Regions from separate parts of the Acetobacter ghanensis genome, predicted to be linked through region 1. Evidence: riboswitches for the same ligand, from Rfam matches in the RefSeq annotation. Region 1 holds a riboswitch; the other holds the start of a gene.
What was found. Region 1 has a riboswitch for cobalamin ahead of AGA_RS04500 (DUF1636 family protein). Riboswitches for the same ligand answer to the same signal wherever they lie in the genome.
Positions count from the first base shown of each region.

Region 2: another riboswitch for cobalamin. It lies ahead of AGA_RS12585 (Rieske 2Fe-2S domain-containing protein); the one in region 1 lies ahead of AGA_RS04500 (DUF1636 family protein).

Region 1 is NZ_LN609302.1:916,840-921,790, reverse strand. Features, by position in the region: gene cobN (cobaltochelatase subunit CobN) at 1-2,108, opposite strand, end outside; gene cobW (cobalamin biosynthesis protein CobW) at 2,120-3,172, opposite strand; gene AGA_RS04500 (DUF1636 family protein) at 3,169-3,609, opposite strand; cobalamin riboswitch at 3,785-4,019, opposite strand; gene AGA_RS04490 (MarR family winged helix-turn-helix transcriptional regulator) at 4,199-4,672, shown strand; gene AGA_RS04485 (FUSC family protein) at 4,656-4,951, shown strand, end outside.
Region 2 is NZ_LN609303.1:40,366-45,316, forward strand. Features, by position in the region: gene AGA_RS12570 (LysR family transcriptional regulator) at 1-54, opposite strand, end outside; gene AGA_RS12575 (methionine synthase) at 372-1,400, opposite strand; gene AGA_RS12580 (DUF1852 domain-containing protein) at 1,428-2,411, opposite strand; cobalamin riboswitch at 2,660-2,892, shown strand; gene AGA_RS12585 (Rieske 2Fe-2S domain-containing protein) at 3,221-4,315, shown strand; gene AGA_RS12590 (hypothetical protein) at 4,312-4,692, shown strand; gene AGA_RS13520 (hypothetical protein) at 4,711-4,951, shown strand, end outside.

The DNA.
Region 1 (4,951 bases):
CGAGGAGCCGTTTGCCCAAAAACATGCAGCCCATCACGAATTTGCAGGTCTTTGACATCGCACAGATAAGCATCCAGCCGCGCCAGCGCCTCGGTCTCGTCCAGTTCACCGGGGTGTACGCCACTTTCGGCCAGCACACCTGTGCGGGCGGCACGCTCCAGAATGTCGGCCCGTAGCAGGCCTCCCCGGCGGGGGTCCAGTCCATCGGCCTCCGCATATTCATCTATCAGACGTTCAAGCTCTCGCATGTCCCCCGAAAGATTGGCCTGCATGACGGGTGGCGTCATATGCCCGATGGTGACTGCACCCAACCTGCGGCGGGCCGCTGCGGCCTCCCCCGGATTGTTGACGATAAAGGGGTAGATAACAGGCAGGTCACCTGTAAGAACCGCAGGTGCGCAAGCGGGAGAAAGCCCCGCAGCCTTACCGGGCAACCACTCCAACGTGCCATGCGTGCCCAGATGCACCAGCGCATCTAGTTTTTGAACACGCCGTAACCACAGGTAAAACGCCACATAGGCATGGCATGGCGGTGTATCGGGGTCATGATAAATAGCCTTACGGTCCGCCGCCTTCCCCCGATCTGGCTGTATGGCAACCGTTATGGTACCCAGCGTAGCATAGCGCAGGCAAAAGGTTCCGTCTTTGACCGCCGCATCCTGCTCGGGCGGCCCCCATGCTTTTGCAACCGATGCCATAAAGTCAGCATCCAGATCAGCGCTAAGAGACTGGTACTCCGCCACGGATAAAACAGGCTGCGCAGGTTTGTGCGCCATAAGGTGGACCAGCTCTTCCGCCGTTGGCACGGGCTGCGGGCCGGTTGCATACCCCTGCTGCTGCATGTGCAGCAGAATGTTATGCAGGCTGGCAAACCCATCCAGACCAACGGCATGGGCCACATGAGCACCGGCCTGTTCCAGCCCTGCTCCGGGGTAGTCGGAAAGCACAATACCAACGTGCTTTTGCACCGCGGGCTTCTGCCGCAGTCTTGCCCATGCCATGGCCCGTGCCGCCACCATGTGAATACCGGGTTCATACGCAACGCGTTGCGCAGGCAAACCCGGCGCACTCTCCTGCCGAAAGGAAATGGGAAAAGTGGCTATTGTGCCATCCAGTTCCGGCAACACGACCTGCATGGCAAGGTCCGAACGCCCTAGTCCTCTTGAACTTTCGGCCCATAAGGCCTGCGTGCTACCGGGCTGCAACACCTGCAACACAGGCGCGCCCGCTCCATCCAATGGAGAAAAACCCTGTGCTCCCCGTGCGGAAAAACAGGTCGCATTCAACACCACATCCGGTTTGGTGCGGCGCAGATGCTCCGTTACACCCCGTGCGACCGCCTGATCCTTGAGAGATGTGACAAACAGCAGCTCTACCGCACAGCCCTGCTGGGCCAGCACCTCCGCCAACCGCTCCATCCCCGCCATATCTGACGCCTGAAGATGGGCACGGTAAAACACGATTGTAGCCGAGCAGGCTGCTCCACCATTCTGGCTACCTTCCCGCCTTGCGGGGTAGGTGCGGTAAGGTCCCCATGCAGGCAAATGCTCGGGCTGGGCGCCATCGTCCTCACCACTTCCGGCAAGAACCGCCATAAGGCGTAAGGCAGCCCGCATGTTGCTAGGACCACCCTGTGCAAAAAAGCCATTCAAACGCTGGCGCTGTTCAGCAGATACCCCGTGGGACAGAGCTGCCAGACGGTCATCATCCGCCGCGCCACCCACGGGTTGGCCCGTACCACCTGAGTGCCCCGGCAGGAACACCACCGGCACATTCTGCGCCCGTGCCCATGCCGCAACTTCCTCAGCGCCATAACGCCAGTAGTCCAGCCCCCCCAGCAGGCGCACCACAACACAACGCGCCTCCTGCAAGGTGCTTTCCACATACAGGTCGATCGACATGGGGTGCCGCAGCCGTGCAAGGCCCGTTACCTGCACGGAGGGCAGGTTGAGAACCCCTTCCGCCCGCATCTGCTGCTCTGCATGACGCAGCCCTAGCAGGTCACTCTCTGTAAAAGACAGAACAACAATGTCCGCTCCGGGCAGGCCCAGATCTTCGGCACTATCCTGCTCATCCAGCGTCCGGTTTTCCCGAACCAGAAGGTGCATGGTCCGGCCTCTTACGCGGCCAACTGGCCGGCAAGGGCTTTGGCAATGGCGGTTGCGTCCAGCCCTTTCTGGCCGATCACCACAATCCGTCCCGAACGCTCTTCCGTTGGGCCAACAGGGCGGTCAAATTCATGCCTGAAGCGGCTCCCCACCCCTTGCACCGCCAGCCGCATGGGCTTTTTGCTGACTGTGGCAAAACCTTTCATACGCAGGACATCAAACCTGCGCGCCGTATCCTGCAGGATAGTCAGGAACTGATCGACAGTCTGCTGTTCGGGCACCACAACCACAAAACTTTCAAAGTCATCATGCTCATGCTCACCATCTTCCGCATCATGGTGCGAGGGGCGGGCAGCCAGATCACCCTCGGCGGCGGCACCAATGCCCAGCAGCACAGCCGGGTCCACTTTTCCTTCAGATGCACGCACAATCTGCACCGGCCGGGGAGCGTGTTCCCGAATTTCCTTTTCAACGGCATCCAGTTGTGCTGCGTCCAGCAGGTCTGTTTTGTTCAGCACCACCAGATCGGCTGCGTTAATCTGGTCTTCAAACACTTCGGCCAGTGGATTGTCATGGTCGAGGGAGGGATCTTCCGCCCGCTGTGCTTCGACTGCCTGCGGATCATCCGCAAACCGACCAGCAGCAACTGCGGGGGCATCCACCACCGCCACAACCCCATCCACCGTCATACGGTTGCGCACGGTTGGCCAGCCAAATGCCTTGAGCAGCGGCTTGGGTAACGCCAACCCCGATGTTTCGATCACAACGTGCTCAGGCGGGTCTGCCCGATCCAGCAGGGCTTCCATGGTGGGCAAAAAGTCATCCGCCACGGTGCAGCACAGGCAACCATTGGTCAGTTCGACAATATCTTCCTCCCGGCACCCTTCCACGCCACACCCACGCAGAATTTCGCCATCAATCCCAAGAGAGCCGAATTCATTCACCACTACGGCAATGCGGTGCCCTTGTGCGCGGTTGAGCAGATGCCGGAGCAAGGTGGTTTTACCCGCCCCCAAAAACCCGGTGATAATGGTCACGGGGACACGTGTTTTGGCAGCAGTCATGGTTCTTCCTGTTCATTATAAAGCAGTGCGGGCACGCGCCCCAGCACCATGTTGGCAAGGGATGCGGGACGGCGGGATGGCATGACAGTCCCTTTGGCGGATGCTGCATATAAACGCGCATAGGCCAGAATATCTTCTGCTTTTTCTGCTCCCAGATGGCCAAGCAACCATGTCCATCGCCCCTCCATCGCTATGGCCGCCGTACACCCCCGGTCGCACGCAGCCAGACAGGCCACAGAGCGCAATACGGCGGAAGGTGCCTCGCCCGCCTGCTGCTCTGCCGCCAGCAGGGTTTGCAACCGTTCCAACAACTGCGCACCCGGCGGGCAGTCCATGGCCGGACCACCCCGCCTGCACGTAACGCACACATGCAGCACTGGTAAGCCGACATGCTCGGCCTGACTGGGGGATGAAAGCGAAGAACTCTCTGCGGTCATGCGTCTTTCCAACAGGCTATTGCTCCAGCTTGTGGAACAACGGCAGGCATGGGGCAGTCACAACCAGCCCTCTGCCACGCATATGGCAAAGAAAATGCACCATCTGGTACATCCGTGCCTGCCGGGCACCCCGCCAGCAAACAACGCCAGAACACAACCGCCCCCGCAGGAACGGCTTTACATACTTGTGATGGCAGGTCTCCTGGCTTGTACCCAGCCCCTCCAGCCTGTGGCTGGTGCACGGCGGCGTTCCGCACCTTCCCGAATCCGGACAGGACCCAGTGGTTGACCCGAGGCACAGCCCCGGCGGAACGTGATGAATACTTACAGTTGCGGGGGCAGCGACGGTCTTGCACCGATCTTCCCTTTTCACCCCCGGATCAGGGGGCACCATCAAGTGGCAGGATGATGCGCACAAAAACCGCGCCATTTCAAGGCAGCCGCCATGATGCCTAGCCATACCGGATGGCACGAACGCTCCACCCCACAACCACCAGACACGGAACATGATTGACCCGGACGAGGCGTTTGTTTATTTTGCGCAAATAATTTCTATATCAACTATAATGACCCTAATTTGTGAGACAAGATGACTGAGCCGCGCGCCATGCCTGAGCTGGACGAAGCGCATTTTCCCGGTATGGCTCTCACCTTCAGGGTGATGCGTCTGGCAATGCTGTGGCGCACACGTCTGGACCGCGCCCTGCGTCCACATGGTATGACGCTAGCCGTCATGCGGCCCATGGCTTACCTGCGTATGCTGCCAGAAGGCGCCACCCAGCGTGACCTTGCCCAGACCATGAACATAGACTGCTCGGCCCTGGTGCGTGTTCTCGACCTGCTGGAAAAACAGAAGCTCATCATCCGCCAGCCCGATGCACAGGACCGCCGTGCCAAACGCCTGTTTCTGACAGACGCAGGCAAGGAACAATGCAGGCTGTTCCACCACATTGCCGCCGATCTGGAGCGGGAGATACGTTGCGCCCTCCCGCCAAGCCAGACCGATCTTCTTATCCGTTCACTCTCCACCCTACTCGAAGCGCAACATGTCCACACAATCTGACCTGCCCGCCGCACCCGGCACGCTCCTGCAATGGGTCAACAATCGCTTGGCTCCGGCTCTGTTTGCCAACGACGCCCAGTGGAACAGCTTTGTCGCCACGGCGGGCTATACCGCGCGGGTGTTCCTTTCCATCGGTATTGCCCTTTTTCTGGCCTTTGTGTTCCAGCTCCAATCCCCACTCAGTGCGGCCACTACGGTGCTGATTGTAGCCAACCCCACGGTTGGGGCCATGGTTTCCAAAAGTGTGTGGCGTATTATTGGCACAATCATTGGTGCTGC
Region 2 (4,951 bases), on a different contig from region 1:
TTCTCGCGCGACTTCCCGAATAATTGTCAGATGACTGCGCTCCAGAACACCCATGGTCTACCTCGCGAATGCACAAAATTCATATAATCATAAAAACATATCATTTTAGTTCACTCTCACAAAATTTTATCATGATGGTTTACATGATTCTTTTGGGACAGCTTTCCATCATCCCGACCAATAACCGTGGCCTCTTGTGCACTGAATCTGAATACAAATTCGACGTCCTGCATGAAGCATGGAGGGAAAGGTCCGGAGACTGTATTTTCTTGCCACTGACAGAAAGTGTCTCCTGCTTGCTCTGGGAAGACCGCATCGACATGGTCGTCTCTGCGTTTCTTCCTCTCTTGGCGTCCAGCTACGGCAGGTTGTCAGGCCGAAAGTTCTCTGCGAACGATTTTCGTGCCTGCGCCCAGAGCATTCAACTTGCCTCGCGCCACGTCACGCGGCAAAGGGGCCATGCCGCAATTGGTGCAGGGATAAAGCTTGTCGGCATCCACAAATTGAAGGGCTTTTCGTAGCGTATTTGCGACTTCGTCTGGAGTTTCAATGGCATTGGTTGCCACATCAATGGCGCCGACCATCACCTTTTTCCCACGAATGAGTTCGATCAGATCCATCGGAACACGGGAATTCTGACATTCCAGCGAGATCAGATCGATATTGGATTTCTGAAGCTTGGGGAAAATCTCTTCATACTGCCGCCACTCTTCTCCAAGAGCATTTTTCCAGTCGATATTGGCTTTGATACCATAACCATAGCAGATATGGACGGCGGTTTCGCATTTCAGTCCTTCAATAGCCCGCTCCAAAGTGGCGATGCCCCAGTCATTCACCTCATCAAAGAAAACATTGAAGGCAGGTTCATCGAACTGGATGATATCGACGCCAGCGGCTTCCAGTTCCCTCGCTTCCTGATTGAGGATTTTGGCGAATTCCCACGCCAGTTTTTCACGACTTTTGTAGTGGTCATCGTAAAGCGTATCGATCATGGTCATGGGACCAGGCAACGCCCATTTGATGGGTTTCTTTGTCAGCGTGCGCAAAAATTTCGCACCCTCGACAAAGACGGGCTTCTCGCGTGCCACGGCACCGACAACGGACGGCACACTGGCATCGTAACGGTTGCGAATTTTAACCGTCTGACGGTCTTCAAAGTCGACGCCGCTGAGATGCTCGATAAACGTCGTGACGAAATGCTGACGCGTCTGTTCGCCATCGCTGACGATATCAATGCCAGCCCGGTCCTGATCGTCCAGGGTCAGGCGCAACGCATCCTGTTTACCTTCGACAAGTTCCTCATCCTGCAATTTCCAGGGCGACCAGAGAGTCTCGGGTTTTGCGAGCCAGGACGGCTTGGGCAGGCTGCCAGCTGTCGAGGTAGGAAGCAGTTTGTTCATAAGACTTTATCCTGTGTTTCTGACTGATCAGGCGGCGTAGATGGCAGACCACTGTTCCAGAAAATCATGATACGGTTCGATAAAATTCTCTTCCGTATATTTACCCTGTGCGGTTGCTAACTGGCTCCGCTCTTCGCGGTCGTAGACAATGCGGGTGTTTGAATAATCCTGATGTTGCAGGCTTGGCTTGTAACAGGCGGGGGCCGCAGCATTGGCATTGTAGATTTCAGGGCGGTAGACCTTCTGAAAAGACTCCATCACACTGATGGTGCTGATAAGCTCAAGAGTCGAATAGTCAGAGAGCAGGTCACCAAAAAAATAGAACGCCAATGGCGCTGCGCTATTGTGGGGCATGAAATAGCGGACCTGCATTCCCATTTTATTAAAATACTGATCTGTCAGAGAAAATTCACGCTGCTGGTATTCAACCCCCAGAACAGGATGCTGATTTTCGGTCCGATAATAGGTTCGGTTGGTTGAAACGCTGAGGCATATAAGGGGAAGCTTCCTGAAATTCTTTCTATAAGCGGTGGAATTCACAACGCTCTTAAAAAGATTTCCGTGCAGATCTCCGTAATTTTGAGGAACGGTGAACTCTACCTTGTTTTTATTGTAGCCGGGCAGCAGCACACTGAAATCATAATCCCGTACATATGAGGAAAAACTGTTTCCTGCGAGACCTTCTATGCGCCTGTTGGCCTTTTTATCGACAATCGTTGTGTAAAGAACTTCGATCAGCGGAAAGCTGTCGTTCTTGCCGGCAAAGGCGAGGTCCATCTCAATGGAAACGATTTCAAGCTCGACGGAGTAGCGATCCCCCATGGGGTTGTCCCAATGCGCCAGGCCATTGAAACGATTGTCAATCATCCTGAGCACGTTGCGCAGGTTTTCCTGACGGCTTTCGCCTCTTGCCAGATTGGCGAAATTGGTCGTGAGACGCGTTCTGTCGGATGGATGATAATTCTCATCGAAGCGAATGCGCTTTATTTCAAATGCTGTTTCCCTGATCATTGAAGCCTTCATCATGCCTGCTGTTAAGAGCCGTGCCTGCCTTATGCCGGAAGACTTTATTGAGCAGAAATGATTTTATTTCATTAAAACATAAATATCGTTCATAGATCAGATGTGATCAGGGTGACGCCGAAAATGGATAAGATCAGAGACTGATCTGCCATCTAGCATGTAAAAAATCGATATCTGCCTTCTGTCGTTCCATGATGTTCCGTCTTGCGCGCTATGTGCATCTGGCGGCATGGTGCAAGGGCGAACGCTTCGATGGTCCCGCGCGAGCGGGTTAATAGGGAACACCGTCACGCACTGGGCAGATGACCGTCCAGAGGCATAGTCGGTGGCTGCTCCCGCAACTGTAGGCGGTATGCTGCTGGTTCGTTCACCCTGAACGTGGACCACTGTTCCCATAGAGGGCGGGAAGGTTGGAACCAGTCGGCCGTGATCCGTGAGCCAGGAGACCTGCCATCGTTCAGCCACCAACCGTCGGGCGGGATGACCGAAGGGAGGAGAAAAGTCTATGCCTGTCTGCCTCGTGCTTCCACCATTCCTACTGAATCGGTTAACCGGATCTTTTCAGGCCACAGTCCCTTGTCCCGTCATTTCTGACCGATATGCGCGACACATGTTCGTGCTGCTGAAAGCCCCTGGCCGTTAAGCACTTCGGGTCCAGGAACCGGGCAATCACGCGCCTTGTCCGGTAGTGATAACGGTTACGCTTGCTCAGACAAAATGTGAGAGACGGGACAGCACTCCATACTAGAGCGTTACGTCCTTTCGCCCTGGTCTGAGCCGGATGAAATGCCGAGGCAATGGAAAACGAATTTCGTCAAACTTCAGAACATCCCGTGTGCGCAGAACACACCGATTTAAGGCGTATCAGAACCAATCCTGACTTCTGGTATCCCGTTGCATGGTCCCGTGAATTGAGACGGGAGAAAGCAATCGATGTCCGGTTTGCCGGACGTCATATCGTTGTTGTGCGTCCAAAGAGCGGCGAGCCTTACGCGTTGGACGGACTATGCCCTCACCGGCAAGTTCTTTTGGGCAAAGGCGACGTGCATGGTGACGCAATAAGCTGCATCGCTCATGGTCTGAGATATGACAGGGACGGCCAGTGTGTTTCGTCCGATGTCTCTGCCGAGGCACAATGTCTGCATCTCACGACGTGGGCCTGCCGGGAAAAAGGTGGGCTCATTTTTGTTTTCATGGGGGAGCAGTCTCTTGCGGACAAGATCCCGCTTCCTGACTTTCCAAGAGTAAAGGACAGGCGTTACCGCACGCGCCGCTTTGGTCAGGTCGTGAACTGTCATTACAGTTTCATGCATGAAAACCTGATGGATATGAATCATCAGGTTCTGCACAGTCGCCTTGTCGGCAAAATGAAGCCTCGATTTCTGGGAATGGATCACGGTGATGGTTTTGTCGAGGCTCGCTATACGTTTGTACGAACTGGCGGCAAACAGCCTTTGAGTGAAGCTCTGATCTACGGTCAGAGACGTCGTGATGGGCGGGATTTTGCCTATCGGGACGTCATGACCATCAGGACACAATATCCCTATCAGACCCTGCGTATTGAAACGCAAGGGATTGAAGAACCCGTGATGGAGTTGTGGATTTCATATGTCCCGCAGGACCGTGACGAGTTGACCAACCGTGTCTTCGGGCTGTTATCGATCAAACGATTGAAAGTGCCTTTTTTACTGGATCTGGCGTGGCCAATACTGGTCGCGTTCACGGAGCGCGTTTTCTTTGAAGATCGTGAGATCGTCGAGCTGGAACAGGCTGCATGGAAAGATCTCGGTGGCGACCATAATCAGGAAGTCTTTCCGGTTATCAATCAACTTCGTGATCTGCTCAGACGATGCGGTCAGAGACCGGATGGCGTGGGAAAGGCTGCGTCATGAGACCGCCGTTTATCCGTCCACCCTCCCATGTTCTTCATCCTCTGCTTGAAAAGATTATTCTCCTCGCACCCGACCGCACCTGCGTTCTTGCTTTCCTGGGGCAGAATTACTTTTTACCCGAAGATGAACAGTTGCAGCGGAATGGGTATGAGCTGTTCCAGATGATGGTTGCCGATTTACCAACTATACATCAGGAACGCGGCAACCATCTGGAAGCGCATTTCAGGCCACTACTGAATGCGGCCATGGAGATGGTCATGACGTTGCCCGACATGCCCGAAAACACATCCGGCACGTATTACGCGCAAGCCTATATTGCGATTCAGAATCTGATCGGCGCGCAGAAAGCCGCAATGAGCATGTATTGTCGTGCATAGTATTGGAGGAGACGGCTCTTGAATAACGTCGTGAATTATCCCGTTCAAAGCGGGGCCGCCAGATCCTATCTGGCGGCAAAAAATCTTACCAAAGAGCAGTGCCGCTTTATTCTCTCCCTTCCGATAAGTGGCGAATACGGCGTGCCTGAAACGGACCGAGGCAGCATTCGCGCATCATTGATATTGATGGGATATGTGGCTGCCGGATTTTCCACGCGGTGGGGCAGTGCGGCCGCACGTCTTACGCGTAGAGGATGCA